2 regions of the Caulobacter sp. GW821-FHT11E10 genome follow, and region 2 is predicted to be linked to the other one. Evidence: predicted binding sites of a transcription regulator. Region 2 holds the regulator's gene; the other holds the start of a gene.

Region 1 (7,532 bases), on a different contig from region 2:
ACGTCGCCGCTGATTTCGTCGGTGCGCGGGTCGGCCGGATCGGCGTTCACCTTGACGGCGAGATAGGTGAAGTCGCCTTCGCTGACACAGCGGGCCGACAGTAGCCCGGGCAGGGCGACGAACGGCGTCGACACCGTCAGGTCCTTGGCGAACGGCTTCGGCGTCGCGCTCGAGAGGAAGGCCTTGCTGCTCAGATAGGCGTGAACCGGGGTCTCATCCGTCGAGGCCTTGCCGGCCAGCAGGGCGGCGGGGTTCACGCAGCCGGCGCGACGGCCCTGGTCGTCGGTCTTGCCGAAGCGGCTGTTGGCCGGCGGCGGGCTGCTGTCGCGGAACGAGACATAGGTGACCAGGCAGCCGGCCTGATCGGCCTTGGCGCACAGCGGGATCGAGCCGAACTTGCCGTCCGCGACCGGCGTGTTCATGCCGATGACATAGGCCGAGATCATCTGCTTCTGCGCGGGCTTGCCGTCGACCTCGTTCTTCAGCAGGTCCAGCAGCATGCGCGAGCCCTGGCTGTGGCCCATCAGGACCACGCCCCGGCCCTTGTTCTCATGCGTCAGGTACCAGTTCCAGGCGTCGCGGACGTCGCCATAGGCCAGGGCGCCGTTGCCCGGCGAAGGCTGGCCCATCATCACCGCGCGCAGCGCCGCCAGGGTCACCTGGCGATACATCGGCGCGAACACCCGGCATTGGCCGGTGAAGCGGGCCAGCTGCTGCTCGACCACCCGCCGCTCGGCGTCGTCGATGGTCATGTCGCTGTTGCCGCCCGGGTCGGTCGAGACCGTCGGATAGACATAGAAACAGTCGTAGGCGGCGCCGGTGGTGGCCTTGAAGGCCTCGACCGAGGTCTTGCCGTCGGCTTGGACGATCGTGGTGGTCTGGTCGACCGCGCAGGCGTCCGCGCGACCGGGCAGGCACAGCCAGTTCTCGGTCTTGCCGTAGTCGTTGGGCGTGGTCGGGGCGGCGGGCGTCTGGGCGCAGGCCAGGGTGGTCAGGGCTAGGCCCGCGGTCAGGCCCAAGGCCATCAAGATCTTCGCCATCGTCATCTCCCCAAGACTTGGCCCCGTCTGGGCTCAAACGCTTGTTTGGAGCGGAGCATGGCCAAAAGAACGGCGCTCGCCAAGAGGGCTCGACGCGGCTTGGCCCGATGATTGCGGCGGCCAGGGGGAGTCGTCCCGCCGTGGGACAGCGCAGCTTTTCGTAGCGAGGTCGAGAATGACCCTCCGGACCGTTCTATTCGCCGGCGTGACCGCCGTTTTCGCGAGCGCCATGATGGTCGCGCCCGCGTTCGCCGATGGCTTCCCCGCCGCGCCGGTGCGCAAGGCCGCTGTGCCGAAACGAGCCCCCGCGCCCAAGCCCCGCACCCGCGTCGTCTATGTCGACCGTCAGGTCGTCGTGGAAAAGCCGGTCGTCGTGGAAAAGAAGGTGGCGGTCTATGTCGATCGCCCCGTGACCCAGATCGTCGAGAAGGTGATCGACCGTCCCGTCTATATCGAGAAGCGCATCGAGGTGCCGGTCGAGCGCATCGTCCAGGTGCCCGTCGAACGCATCGTCGAGAAGCCGGTCTACGTCGAAAAACGCGTCGAGGTTCCCGTTGACCGGATCATCGAGAAGCGGGTCGAGGTTCCGGTGGAGCGGATCGTCCGGGTCCCGGTCGAGAAGATCGTCGAGGTCCCCGTCGACCGCATCATCGAAAAGCGCGTCGAGGTCCCGGTGGATCGCGTCGTCCGCGTCCCGGTCGATCGGATCGTCGAGAAGCCCGTCTATATCGAGCGCAAGGTCTATGTGGACCGCGCCCCGCCGCCGCGTCGTGAATGCGACTGCGGTCCGCGCCGGGAATATCGCGACTATCGCGGCGGCGCGGCCGTCGAGATGCGCGAGGAAAGCTATGAGTCCGAGAGCTCGCGCTACGAAGAGAGCTATGAGAGCTCGTCGTATGGCGGTTCGTCCTATGGCGGCGGCTATTCGAGCTCGCGCTATGGCGCTGGCGGCGGCTGGAACGCCAACGCCGCGCCGGCTTCGGCCTGGGGCTACTATGTCGAGCCTCCGCCGCTGCCGATGGGCTATGTCGGCCGGATGTCGGGTGGCGGCGGTGGCGGCTATGGCGGCGTCGGCCTGATCGGCGGCGGCGGATTCGCCGGCGGCCATGCGGGAGGCTACGCCTCCAGCTCGGCCTCGGCCTCGGCGTCCGCGGCGGCGTCAGCCTCGGTCCGCGTCGGCGTCAGCGGTCGTGGCGGCGGCGGTTGCGGCGGCTGCGGTGGCGGCAAGCGCCACTAAGCTAGAGAGCTGGCGGTAAGCGCCACTAAGCTAGAGAGACAGCCAGCGACGCGGGTTCTTGTCACCGAGGGCCCGCGCCTCGCCGGACTTCAGGCCCAGGTCGCGCATGCGATAGGCGACGATCTCGCGCAGCGCCTCGACGGGCTCGTTTCCGTTCACGGGGCTGGAGGCGACCGATCCGGCATTCATCGCCAGGTCCACGGCCGCCCATTCGGCCTGGGCCCGGTCGGCCTTGCCGACGGCGAAGTAGTGGCGGACAGGCACGCGCTCGCCCGCGACCTCGACCATGACGCCGATGACCCAGCCTTGAACAATGAGATCGGCGTCGGGGCGTTGGCGCAGCATCCCTCGGATGTAGCGTCCGCGCGGCCCGGCGCAAAGGGCCCCGGTAAGTCGGGGGTCAGCCGATCAGCTGGAACGCGGCCTGACTGACCAGGCCCAGGAAGAGCCAGGCCGAAAGGGCGAACACGACCAGCGTCGTCTTGGACGTCCGGCGCCGACGATAGCTAGGGGACAAACGCACGAACGACATCACCGCCTCCATGCTCTCAGATCTTGCCGAGACGTTAACGCGAATGGGCCGCCTTGGATCCGCCATGAATCGCTCATCACGGGAATTTTAGACCGGCGTTACGCGAACAACGAAAAAGGGCGGAGCCTCGCGGCCCCGCCCTTCTCGTTTTCAGCAGATGGCTGACGAGACTTCTTAGAAGTCCATGTCACCCATGCCGCCCGGCATGCCGCCGCCCGGAGCGCCACCGGCGTTCTTCTTCGGGGCTTCGACGATGGCGGCTTCCGTCGTGATCAGCAGGCCGGCCACCGAAGCGGCGTCTTGCAGAGCCGTGCGGACAACCTTGGCCGGGTCGATGACGCCGTCGGCGATCAGGTCGACATACTGCTCGGTCTGGGCGTTAAAGCCGAACGAGGCGCTGGTGCTTTCCAGGACCTTGCCGACCACGATCGAGCCTTCGACGCCGGCGTTTTCGGCGATCTGACGGATCGGGGCCTGCAGGGCGCGACGGACGATGGCGATGCCAGCGGTCTGGTCGGCGTTGTCGCCGGTCAGGCCGGCCAGGGCTTGCGAAGCCTTCAGCAGAGCCGTGCCGCCGCCCGGGACGATGCCTTCATCGGCGGCCGCGCGGGTCGCGTTGAGGGCGTCGTCGACGCGGTCCTTCTTTTCCTTCACTTCGACTTCGGTCGAGCCGCCGACACGGATGACCGCAACGCCGCCGGCCAGCTTGGCCAGACGCTCTTGCAGCTTTTCCTTGTCGTAGTCCGACGTGGTGTCTTCGATCTGGCGCTTGATCTGGGCGATACGGGCTTCGATCGCGTCCTTCTCACCGATGCCGTCCACGATCGTGGTGTCGTCCTTGGTGATCGAGACCTTCTTGGCCTTGCCGAGCATGTCGAGCGACACGTTCTCGAGCTTGATGCCCAGGTCTTCCGACACGACTTGAGCGCCGGTCAGGATGGCCAGGTCTTCCAGCATGGCCTTGCGGCGATCGCCGAAGCCCGGAGCCTTGACGGCGGCGACGCGCAGGCCGCCACGCAGCTTGTTGACGACCAGGGTCGCCAGGGCTTCGCCCTCGACGTCCTCGGCGATGATCAGCAGGGGACGGCCCGACTGAACGACGGCTTCCAGCACCGGCAGCAGCGGCTGCAGCGACGACAGCTTCTTTTCGAACAGGAGGATCAGCGGCTCTTCCAGCTGAACTTCCATCTTGTCGGCGTTGGTGATGAAGTACGGCGACAGGTAGCCGCGGTCGAACTGCATGCCTTCGACGACGTCGAGTTCGGTCTCGGCGGTCTTGGCTTCTTCAACCGTGATGACGCCTTCGTTGCCGACCTTGTCCATGGCGCGCGCGATCATGTCGCCCACTTCCTTGTCGCCGTTGGCCGAGATGGTGCCGACCTGAGCGATTTCGGTGTTGGTGGTGACCTTCTTCGACGACTTCTTGATCTCGTCGACGACGATGTGCACGGCCTTGTCGATGCCGCGCTTCAGGTCCATCGGGTTCATGCCGGCGGCGACCGACTTGAGGCCTTCCTGGACGATGGCTTGGGCCAGGACCGTGGCGGTCGTGGTGCCGTCACCGGCCTTGTCGTTGGTCTTCGACGCGACTTCGCGGATCATCTGCGCGCCGAGGTTCTCGAAGCGGTCAGCCAGTTCGATTTCCTTGGCGACCGAGACGCCGTCCTTGGTCGAGCGCGGGGCGCCGAACGACTTTTCGATGACCACGTTGCGGCCCTTGGGACCCAGGGTCACCTTCACCGCGTTGGCGAGGATGTTGACGCCGCGCAGCATCTTGTCGCGCGCGTCCGAAGAGAAATAAACGTCTTTAGCGGCCATGTGTATGAGCCCTTCTAAAAGAGAAACTGGGTATCGAAAGCGAAGAGGACGGAGGAGGCTTAGGCCTCGACCACGCCCAGGACGTCGCTTTCCTTCATGATCAGGAGGTCCTGACCGTCGACCTTCACTTCCGTGCCCGACCACTTGCCGAACAGGATGCGGTCACCGGCCTTGACGTCCAGGGCGACGACGTCGCCCTTGTCGTTGCGCGCGCCGGGGCCGACGGCGACGACTTCGCCTTCCTGCGGCTTTTCCTTGGCGGTGTCGGGGATGATGATCCCGCCCTTGGTCTTGGTTTCTTCTTCGACGCGCTTCACGAGGACGCGGTCGCCCAGGGGACGAAATTTCATTGGTGTTCTCCGTCGGAACGGTTTGTGTAAAGGGTTCGCTGGCTCAGGGGAGCGCTGCTGTTAGCAGTCGCCCTCGTCGAGTGCCAACGCCGAGCGTGAGTTAGGCAGGGGGCTCGGGGGAGTCAAGGACGACGCCCGCGAACTTTTCGCGAAGGGCCAATAAGGAGGGGCTTCGATGTTCGACCACATGGGGCTCGGAGTCGTCGATTTCCAGCGTTCGACGGCCTTTTATGACGCCGCCCTGGCCCCGCTGGGCATCCGCCAGCTCTATGTCGTGCCCAAGGAATTTTCCGGCGGCGTCGACGCGGTCGGCTACGGCAAGGTGCGTCCGATGTTCTGGGTCGCCGAGCAGGACGCCACCCGGGGCAAGCTGCACATCGCGTTCGCCGCCAAGACACGGGCCGAGGTCGACGCCTTCCACGCGGCCGCGCTGAAGGCCGGCGGTCGCGATAACGGCGCGCCCGGACTTCGCCCACATTACGATAAAGACTATTACGGCGCGTTCGTGCTGGATCCGGACGGCTTCAACGTCGAAGCCGTCTGCCGCGCACCGGACTAGATCCAGACCCAAAGGGGAGCGCCTGCCGCATGTCGAGCTATGTCCTGTCGCTGTTCCTGGCGGTGTTGGCCTGCGTGATCGGCGGGACCCTGGGCGGCATGATCCTGGCGCGGCCGCAGACCATGCTGGGCCTGGCGGGCCTGGCCGACGAAGACACGCCCAAGCCGCGGCTGTTCGCCGAGGGCCGGGCGCTGGGCGGGGTGCTGATCGCCTCGCACGGCGTGGCGGCGCTCTATCTCGGCTACCAGCCCCGGATCGGCGCGGCCATGGCTCTGGCCCTGGCGGTCGCCTGGCTGGGCGCGGCGGCGGGGCGGGCTCTGTCGGCGGCGCTGGATGGCGCGGACGGGCGCTTCAACACCGGCTCGATGGTGTTCAACGGCCTGATCGGCATCACCCTGAGCCTGCCGTTCTTCCAGGTCGGCAAGGTCTTCGTGCGCGGCGTGGGCTTGGTCTAGCCCTCCGCGGCCCCTTCGTGGGCGAGCAGCCAGCGCTTGCGTTCGATCCCGCCGCCGTAGCCGGTCAGCGAGCCGTCCATGCCGATCACCCGATGGCAGGGCGCGACGATGCTCAAGGGGTTGGCGCCGTTGGCGTGGCCGGCGGCGCGGATCGCGGCCGGACGACCGGCGCGACGGGCCAGCTCTGAATAGGTGATCGTCTGGCCGGCCGGGATCTGCGTCAGCGCCGTCCACACCGCGTGCTGGAACGCCGTGCCGTTGGTCGCCCAGGGGATGGCGCGCAGGGTGTCGAACGCGCCCGCGAAATAGGCCGCCATGGCCTCGCGGATCGCGGCGGGCGCTGAACCGGCGTCAGGCCGCAAAGCGCCGTAGTGCGTGCGCAACAGGCGATCCAGCCGGTGCTCATAGTCGTGAAAGTCCAACGCCCGCAGCGCGCCGTCCTCGTCGGTGACGATCAGCAGCTCGCCGATGGGCGAGGGCGCGCGGTCCAGGATCAGGCGATCGGGGCGACTCATGGAGCGATCATCGCCGGAGGCGACGAGGGTGTCCGCCCGGATTTTGCTCTTCCTTCTCCCCTTGCGGGAGAAGGTGGCCGCGAAGCGGTCGGATGAGGGGTTGATAGGCCTGTCCGCCGCCCACGAAAAAGGGGCCGCCAGAGCGACCCCTCATCCGTCAGCCTGCGGCTGCCACCTTCTCCCGCAAGGGGAGAAGGGAAATCAACGAATCCCCGGCACCTGCATGGCGGCTTCCTTCTCGGCCTTCTGCTTGAAGACCAGGTCGCCGTACTTGCCGTACTCCATGCGGGCGATGGTGCGCTGGTGGACCTCGTCCGGGCCGTCGGCCAGGCGCAGGGTGCGGATGCCGGCATAGGCCTTGGCCAGGCCGAAGTCGGTGGTCACCCCGCCGCCGCCGTGGGCCTGGATGGCGTCGTCGATGATCTTCAAAGCCAGGCGCGGGGCCGCGACCTTGATCATGGCGATCTCCAGACGGGCCGACTTGTTGCCGGCCTTGTCCATCATGTCGGCGGCCTTCAGGCACAGCAGGCGGCACATCTCGATGTCGATGCGGGCGTCGGCGACCCGCTCTTCCCACACCGAGTGGTCCGAGACGTACTTGCCGAAGGCCTTCCGGCTCATCAGGCGCTTGCACATCTTCTCCAGCGCGACTTCCGCCGTGCCGATGGTGCGCATGCAGTGGTGGATGCGGCCGGGGCCCAGGCGACCCTGGGCGATCTCGAAGCCGCGGCCTTCGCCCAGCAGCAGGGCGTCCTCGATCGGCACGCGGACGTCCTTGAGAATGACCTCGGCATGGCCGTGCGGGGCGTCGTCATAGCCGAACACCGGCAACATGCGGACGATCTCGATACCCGGCGCATCCAGCGGCACCAGGACCTGGCTCTGCTGCTGGTGGCGACTGGCGTTGTCGGGATCGGTCTTGCCCATGACGATGGCGACCTTGCAGCGCGGATCGCCCACGCCCGAGGACCACCACTTGCGGCCGTTGATCACATAGTGGTCGCCGTCGCGCTCGATGCGGGTCTC
Region 2 (7,532 bases):
GCCCCAGGAGAATCGCCCCGCGCGGCCCCGTAGAGAATGGACCGCCGACATTAGCGAAATCGCGCGCGTGGGGAAGGGGGCCGAGCCCCTTGCGAAGCTCGAAAAGGCGACCATTTATTGAGAACGATTCTCAAATAGGAGTGCGCCGATGCGCCTCGCCCTCAAGACCCTGACCTACGCCTCGATGCACCTGACCGTCGCGGTGGCCGTCGCCTACGCCCTGACCCGCGATTGGCGGGTCGCCCTGGCCGTCGGCGTCGTCGAACCGATGGTCCAGACGGTGATGTTCAACATCCACGAACGGCTGTGGTCGCGCGCCGACAAGCGAGCGCGCGACCGGCAGTTGGATCAGGCCCCAGATCAGGCCTTGGCGTCGAACGTGCCGCCCGAATTGTCGACCTCGGCGCTAGCGCCGGCGTAGGGGTTGGCCGAAGCGCTCGGCGCGTCCGGCGAGGCCGGGCCGGTCGAACCCTTGGCGGCTACGGCCACCATGGCCGGACGGACCAGCCGGCCCATCAGCTCATAGCCGGCCTGCAGCACGGTGAGCACGCCGCCGGCGGCCACTTCGGTCGAGGGTTGCTCGGTCACCGCCTGATGCAGGTGCGGATCGAACTTGTCGCCCTTGGCCGGGTCGATTTTCTTCAGGCCGTTGCGTTCGAAGGCGCCTTGCAGCTCCTTCTCGGTCATCTCGACGCCGATGATGAAGTTCTTCACCGCCGCGTCGGGCGACTCCTTGGGGCTGTGGGCCGTGGCGCGCGACAGATTGTCGGCGGCGCCCAGCAGGTCGCGGGCGAACTTCTGGATCGCGTAGGCGCGCGCGTCGTTCATTTCCCGCTCGGCGCGGCGCTTGGTGTTCTCGGCCTCGGCGGCGTAGCGCAGGGCCTGCTCTTTAAGAGCGGCCACTTCCAGCTTCAGCGCCTCGATCTCCTGCGACGCGTCGTCGGCTTCGAAGGCGACGTCTTCAGCCGGCGTTTGCTCGTCGGTCATCTCGTAAAGTCCTTATCCATCCATCATCCGTCCGAGCACCCGGGCGGTATAGTCCACCAACGGAATGACTCGGGCGTAGTTCAAACGCGCGGGCCCGATCACGCCGATCGCGCCCAGCACCTTCTGTCGGCCCGTCATATAGGGCGCCGCGATCACCGAGGAACCCGAAAGCGAAAAGAGCCGTGTTTCGGCTCCGATATAGATGCGAACGCCCTCGGCGTCGCGCACGTCGTCCAGGAGGCCGATCAGCTGGCCCTTCTGTTCGAGGTCGTCGAACAGCTGGCGGACGCGATCGATGTCCTCGCGAGCCCGGGCATCGGCCAGCAGGTTGGCTTGGCCCCGCACGATCAGCGAGCGGGCGTCGCCCTCCCCGCCGCTCCAGGCGGCCAGGCCGTCCTCGACCAGACGGGCGGCGGTTTCGTTCAGCTGGCGGCGGGCCGTGTCCAGCTCACCGCCCATTTCGGTCCGCGCCTCGCTCAAGGTGCGGCCGCGCAGGCGGGCGTTGAGGAAGTTGCTGGCCTCCTGCAGGGCCGAGGGCGTCACGCCCGGCGCCTGGCGCATCAGTCGGTTCTCGACCTGGCCGTCCTCGAACACCATGACCGCCAGCACCTGGCCGCCGCCCAGCGGAACGAACTCCACGTGCTTGACCCCGCCTTCGCGGACGGGCGTGACGACAATGCCCGCCCCGCCGGCCAGGCCCGACAGGATGGACGAGGCCTCGGCCAGGGCCTCCTCGAACGAGCGCCCCTTCACGGCCAGCCGCGCTTCGATGGCGTGCTTCTCGGCCTCGCCGATGTCGCCGACCTCCAGGAAGCCGTCGACGAACATGCGCAGGCCCGCATGCGTCGGCATCCGGCCGGCGCTGGTATGGGGCGCGTCCAGCAGGCCCAGCTGCGCCAGGTCCTGCATGGTGTTGCGGATGGAGGCCGGCGACAGGGCCAGCCCGCCCTTGGAAATGGTGCGCGAGCCCACCGGCTCGCCGGTCTCGAGATACGACTCCACCACGCGGCGGAAGATATCGCGGGCGCGGGAGTCCATCTCGCCAAGACCCGGCATGCGGACGATCGGCCCCGGAAACAGGTGTGTCATGTCGTCATGGCCCCGAGGGCAGTATCATCGCGATGCGTGTCGTTTGGGACCCGGTCAGCGGACAAAAGCGGTGGGCCTCTTTCAAGTTCGGCTCTCAATAGGATAAGCGGCCCCTCACACACATTCAAATGTCCCCTGACACCAGGAGTTTCCCATGCGTCCGTCCGAACGCGCCCCCGACCAGCTGCGCGCCGTCACGCTGGAAACCGGCGTCAACCGCTACGCCGAAGGCTCGTGCCTGGTCTCGTTCGGCCACACCAAGGTCCTGGTCACCGCCACGGTCGAGGAAAACGTCCCCGGCTGGATGCGCAACAAGGGCGCCGGCTGGGTCACGGCCGAGTATGGCATGCTGCCCCGCGCCACCCACACCCGTGGACGTCGCGAGGCCGCCGCCGGCAAGCAGAGCGGCCGCACCCAGGAAATCCAGCGCCTGATCGGCCGCAGCCTCCGGGCCGTCGTCGACCTGAAGGCCCTGGGCGAGCGCCAGATCAGCCTCGACTGTGACGTTATCCAGGCCGATGGCGGCACCCGCACCGCCGCCATCACCGGCGCCTGGGTCGCCCTGCGCCTGGCGGTCAACTACCTGCTGCAAGAGGGCGTGCTGAAGGTGGACCCGATCGTCGGCCAGGTGGCCGCCGTCTCGTGCGGCGTCTTCAAAGATACCCCGGTGCTCGACCTCGACTACGAGGAAGACTCGAGCGCCGAGGCCGACAGCAACTTCGTGCTGACCGGCGTGGGCGACATCGTCGAGATCCAGGCGACCGGCGAGAAGCGCGGCTTCACCCGCGCCGAGTTCGAGACTCTGTTCGGCCTGGCCGAAAAGGGCATTAACGAGCTGTTCGTGATGCAGCGCGCGGCGATCGCGGGCTAAGGCCAGTCTCCTCAGGCAACAAAAACCTCGTCATCCCGGAAGCCTCGAAGAGGCTATCCGGGACCCAGGGGCCGGCGCAGAGTGGTCGCTCCTGGGTCCCGGCTCTCCGCTTCGCTGCGGCCGGGATGACGATAGAAATGTGTTTGAGTAGCCGGCCTTCGCGGGATCGACTCTGCGCAGGTACGCATCCCCGCCCTTGCCCGTTGAGACCGCTACCCCCAGATTCCATCCTGAAGGTTAGGAGTCTCGCGTGACCACCCCGTTCGAAGGCTATGAAGTCGAAGCCCGCCTGCGCCCGTCGGCCGAGGCGTATCGCTTCGACCTGGACCAGGCGCTGGCCTCGATGGTCGCCCTCGAGGCCAGCGTGCCGCCCGACGCCTATACGGCGGGGATCCTGGGGACCGAGCGCGTCGGCAACGGCGTGGTGGTCGGCCCCGGCGGCCTGGTCCTGACCATGGCTTATCTGATCACCGAGGCCGAAACCGTCGTGCTGACCCGTAACGACGGCCGCCAGGTCCCCGCCCACGTGCTGGGCCTGGACGTGCGCTCGGGCCTGGGCCTCGTCCAGGCGCTGGAGCCGCTGGATTTGCCCGTCATGACCATCGGTTCGGCCGAGGACCTCGGAGCGGGCGCACCGATCATCGCCGCCGGCGCTGGCGGCCGCGCCCACGCCATCGCCGGCAAGGTTCTGGCCCGCATGCCGTTCGCGGGCTACTGGGAATACCTGCTGGACGACGCCATCATCACCGGACCCGCCCATCCGCACTGGAGCGGCGCGGCCCTGATCGGCCCCAAGGGCGATCTGGTCGGTCTGGGCTCCCTGACCCTGGAAGGCCGCGACCAGGACGGCCAGGCCAAGCCCATCAACATGTTCGTGCCCGCCGAGTTGCTGCCGCCGATCCTCCACGACCTGGCGCGCGGCAAGAGCCCGCATCCGCCGCGCCCGTGGCTGGGCGTCTTCGCCCAGGAGCTGGAGAACCACATCGTCGTGGTCGGCATCTCGCCCAAGGGCCCCGCCGCCCGCGCCGAGCTGCGGGCCGGCGACCTGATCCTGGCCGTCGACGGCGAACCGGTCTCCGAGCTTTCGGAATTCTACGAAAAGATGTGGAGCCTGGGCCCGGCCGGCGTCAGCGTACCGCTGCAGATCCTGCGCGAGGGCGACTCGTTCACCGTCGAGGTTCGCTCGATGGACAGGAGCGGATTGCTGAAGAAGCGGCGTTTGAACTAGTCGACATGGCCCAACCCAAACTGCTTTCGGGCACGAAGAACGCCTCCAGCTGGGCCATGCGCGCTTGGCTGGCCCTGCGCGAGGCCGGGATCGACTTCGAGGAAGAGGTCGTCGACATCCGCAAGCCCCAGCGTTCGGCCAATCTCGCCCGGGTCGGCCAGATCGCGCCGCCGGCCTGCGTGCCGGTGCTGATCGTCGCCGAGGGCGAGGTGATCTACGATTCCCTGGCGATCATGGAATACGCCAACGATCTGGCGGGCGGACGCCTGCTGCCCGCTGACCTCGCCGCGCGCGGCCGAGCGCGGGCGCTGATGGCCTGGCAGCACTCGGGACTGTCGGGCATCTGCGGCCGGATCTCGTTCGAAAGCGCCTTCTATCCCGACAAGCGCGCCCTGACCGAGGCGGAGCAGGCCGAGACCCGGCGGCTGTGGACCGCGCTGGACGCCGAACTGCAACGAAGCGGCGGCCCTTGGCTGTTCGGGACGCTAAGCCTGGCTGATCTGGTGCTTGTTCCGACGGCGGTCCGGCTGTCGGCCCACGATGTCGACCTCAAGGCCTGGCCGGCGGTCGCCGCCTGGCGCGACGCCCTGCTGGCGCGACCTAGCATCGAGACCTGGATGGCCGAAGCCAGAAGCCAACCTCCCGTTCAACTGGACGACTATCTGATCTCCCATGAGGCGCCGAAGCCATGACCACGCCACGCGGCCCCTGGGAACAGCCTGAGCCCTCCGCGCCGACGCCGTCCTCGCGGCCGCCGGTCAGTCGCCGCCGCCTCTGGCTGTGGCTGGGCCTGGTGGCCGCGATCGGGATCGTCGCCTTCGCCCTGGCGCGCGCCTTCCCGGAGGCGATCCAGACCGGCGACGACAGGACCGACCTCTTCTACCAGCTGGGCGTGACCGTGCTGATCTCGACGGTGCTGCTGCGTGGTCTACGAGGCACGATCGGCCAGCATCTCAAATACGTGGCCCTGTGGACGGGGATCGTCGCGGGCCTGGCCCTCGGCTACGCCTATCGCGCCGAGCTGGCCGGCGTCCCGCAGCGGATGCGGCTGGCCTTCAACGTCGGTACGCCCGTCGCGGTGGGCGAGCGCACCCTGGTCGTGCCGCAGGGCGGGGACGGCGCCTATGTCGTCGACGGCCTGGTCAACGGCCAGCGCGTGCGGTTCGTCGTCGACACCGGCGCGACCGAGACCGTGCTCAGCCCGGCCGACGCGCGGCGCCTGGGCCTTCCGGTCGACAGCCTGACCTATGGGTACGAATCCGAAACCGCCAACGGCAAGGGTTACAGCGCCGCCTACGACGCCTCGACCCTGGAGGTCGGGAACATCAAGCTGGAAGGCTTCCGCGTGATGGTGAACAAGGCCCCGATGAGCACGTCGCTGCTGGGGATGAGCTTCCTGCAGCGCTTGGACGCCTTCGAGTTTCGCGGCCGCCAGCTGATCCTGAAATGGCGCGAGGATGAAAAGGGCCGAGCCTACTGAGGCCGCTCAGGCCTCGTCGTAGTCCTCGTCGTTGCCGTCGGCCGGGCCGTACTCAAAGCTCAGCAGGTCCCCCGGCTGGCACTGCAGTTCGCGGCACAGGGCGTCGAGGGTCGAGAACCGGACGGCGCGGGCCTTGCCGGTCTTGAGGATCGAGAGGTTGGCGATCGTCACGCCCACGCGGTCGGAGAGCTCGGTCAGGGACATGCGGCGCTCCAGCAGCACGCGGTCGAGATTCACGCGGACGGGCATGCGGTCGTCGCTCCGGTTCAGATCGTGAGTTCGGCTTCGCGACGAAGGCGCGCGCCCTCGCGGAACACCTCGGCGAGGACGAAGACCACCAGCACTGAGAACCAGGCGGTCAGGGTGAAACTGTCGTCGATGATCTTGGCTTTGGGGGCCAGCCAGCGGGCCATGCCCGAAAAGACGTAGCGGCCAATCTCCAGCCCCGCCAGAACGAGGCCGATCAGCCGCAAGCGCACCACGTTGTCGGGATGGAAGGGGTCGCCGGCCGTCAGGGTGCCGAAGATCTTGCGCAGGCGCTCGACGATGACCATCCAGCCGCCCAGCAGCAGCGCCCAGGCGGCCAGGGCCCCGGCGAACAGCGGCCCGTTGCGGCTGATCGCTTCGACAGCGTCGCTGATCGGCAACATCGAGGCGAGCAATTCCGGATTGAAGCTGAACAGCAGGGCGACCAGCGTGAACAGCGACAGAAGGCTCACGAAGATCCATAGCCCGACGTAGATCACGTCGAGAATGATCTTCAGGAAACTCGATACGGAGCCAGGCCCCAAGGCGCGCATGGCTGCTCCCCAACAGCGACGCTAAGCAACATGCCCCGCGTCGCGGGAGGCGTCAAAACGGTGGGCCTCTAAACCCCGGAAACCCTTGCGTCGCCTAAGCCGCTTTAAAGCGTCTGCACCACGAACGCCACGGCCGACACCGGCACGGCCACGATAAGCGCGGCGGTGATCACGGTCATGAGGACCTTGTCGGCGAGGCGGAACAGGCGGGCGGCGGACATCGTGTTTTCCAGTTTGAGAGACAGGGTCGGGAGCCGAGTCATTCGACCCTTCGCCTAGGATCAACAGATAGGGGACGATTTGAGTTCCGCCAATCTTGTTTATCGAGAAACGATATTAAACTCTGGTAATGATGCTTGTGGACAAACGACCGTTGCTCTCAGGTCACAGTGGCGTGCGTCGCCACCATCGAGCTCCGCTTCGACGCCGCCTCGTACCAGGCCGAAAGCGCTGGCCGGCTGGGCCGCCAGTCGCTGACCTCGCGCGCGTCCTGGTAGGCCAGCTGCACCGCCACGGCGATCTCGCCGATCTCGAAACGGCTTGTGGAAAGATCTCCCTCCGCCACGGCGGCCTCGAACAGGTCGAGGGCGGCGTTGACCGCCTTCAGCTGGCGATCGAACAGGTCCTGGCGGTGCTCGGCCTGTGGCCGCATGCGCTCACGGACGACCAGCACCGAGGCGTCGCCCATGCCGTCGGCGGCGGCCTCCAGGGTCAGGGCGCGATGGCGGTCCGGCTGAGCGTTGGGGATCAGGTGCGGCTCGGACAGGCCGTCGACGAAATCGACGATGACGCCGGAATCGAAGATCCGCTCGCCGCTCTCCAGCACCAGGACGGGCACCTTGTTCAGAGGATTGTCGGCGCGCAGGCTCTCGTCCTGGAAAGGCGCGACGATCTCCAACGCGAAGCGGTCGGCGAGGCCTTTTTCCATCGCCAGGACGCGAACCTTGCGCGCAAACGGCGACAGGGGCGTGTAAAGGAGCCGCATCGGATGATTTCCCCGGAGTGATGAGATGGCGCTGAAGCTTGAAATGGGATCGAAGCTCGTGGTCGCCACCCACAATCCCGGCAAGGCGCCCG

What was found. Region 2 encodes HrcA, which represses chaperone genes, less so after heat shock. Its sites were predicted from a motif close to GTTAGCANTCNNNNNNNNNGANTGCTAAC; they were not measured.
Region 1: the regulator HrcA is predicted to act here: its motif matches at 5,037-5,065, upstream of groES (co-chaperone GroES).

The regions. Positions count from the first base shown of each region.
Region 1 is NZ_JBXARP010000001.1:344,993-352,524, forward strand. It holds gene AC1RRV_RS01605 (DUF3089 domain-containing protein) at 1-1,040, opposite strand, end outside; gene AC1RRV_RS01610 (IMCp domain-containing protein) at 1,216-2,277, shown strand; gene AC1RRV_RS01615 (hypothetical protein) at 2,308-2,622, opposite strand; gene AC1RRV_RS01620 (hypothetical protein) at 2,678-2,809, opposite strand; gene groL (chaperonin GroEL) at 2,984-4,627, opposite strand; gene groES (co-chaperone GroES) at 4,687-4,977, opposite strand; gene AC1RRV_RS01635 (VOC family protein) at 5,153-5,536, shown strand; gene AC1RRV_RS01640 (DUF4345 family protein) at 5,566-5,991, shown strand; gene AC1RRV_RS01645 (methylated-DNA--[protein]-cysteine S-methyltransferase) at 5,988-6,506, opposite strand; gene AC1RRV_RS01650 (acyl-CoA dehydrogenase family protein) at 6,708-7,532, opposite strand, start outside.
Region 2 is NZ_JBXARP010000003.1:459,942-467,473, reverse strand. It holds gene AC1RRV_RS08260 (DUF2061 domain-containing protein) at 149-421, shown strand; gene grpE (nucleotide exchange factor GrpE) at 361-987, opposite strand; gene hrcA (heat-inducible transcriptional repressor HrcA) at 1,000-2,076, opposite strand; gene rph (ribonuclease PH) at 2,231-2,947, shown strand; partial or broken gene AC1RRV_RS08240 (hypothetical protein) at 3,004-3,114, opposite strand; gene AC1RRV_RS08235 (S1C family serine protease) at 3,198-4,175, shown strand; gene AC1RRV_RS08230 (glutathione S-transferase family protein) at 4,181-4,867, shown strand; gene AC1RRV_RS08225 (retropepsin-like aspartic protease family protein) at 4,864-5,655, shown strand; gene AC1RRV_RS08220 (helix-turn-helix domain-containing protein) at 5,662-5,904, opposite strand; gene AC1RRV_RS08215 (DUF2975 domain-containing protein) at 5,922-6,455, opposite strand; gene AC1RRV_RS08210 (hypothetical protein) at 6,560-6,676, opposite strand; gene AC1RRV_RS08205 (glutathione S-transferase N-terminal domain-containing protein) at 6,835-7,440, opposite strand; gene rdgB (RdgB/HAM1 family non-canonical purine NTP pyrophosphatase) at 7,466-7,532, shown strand, end outside.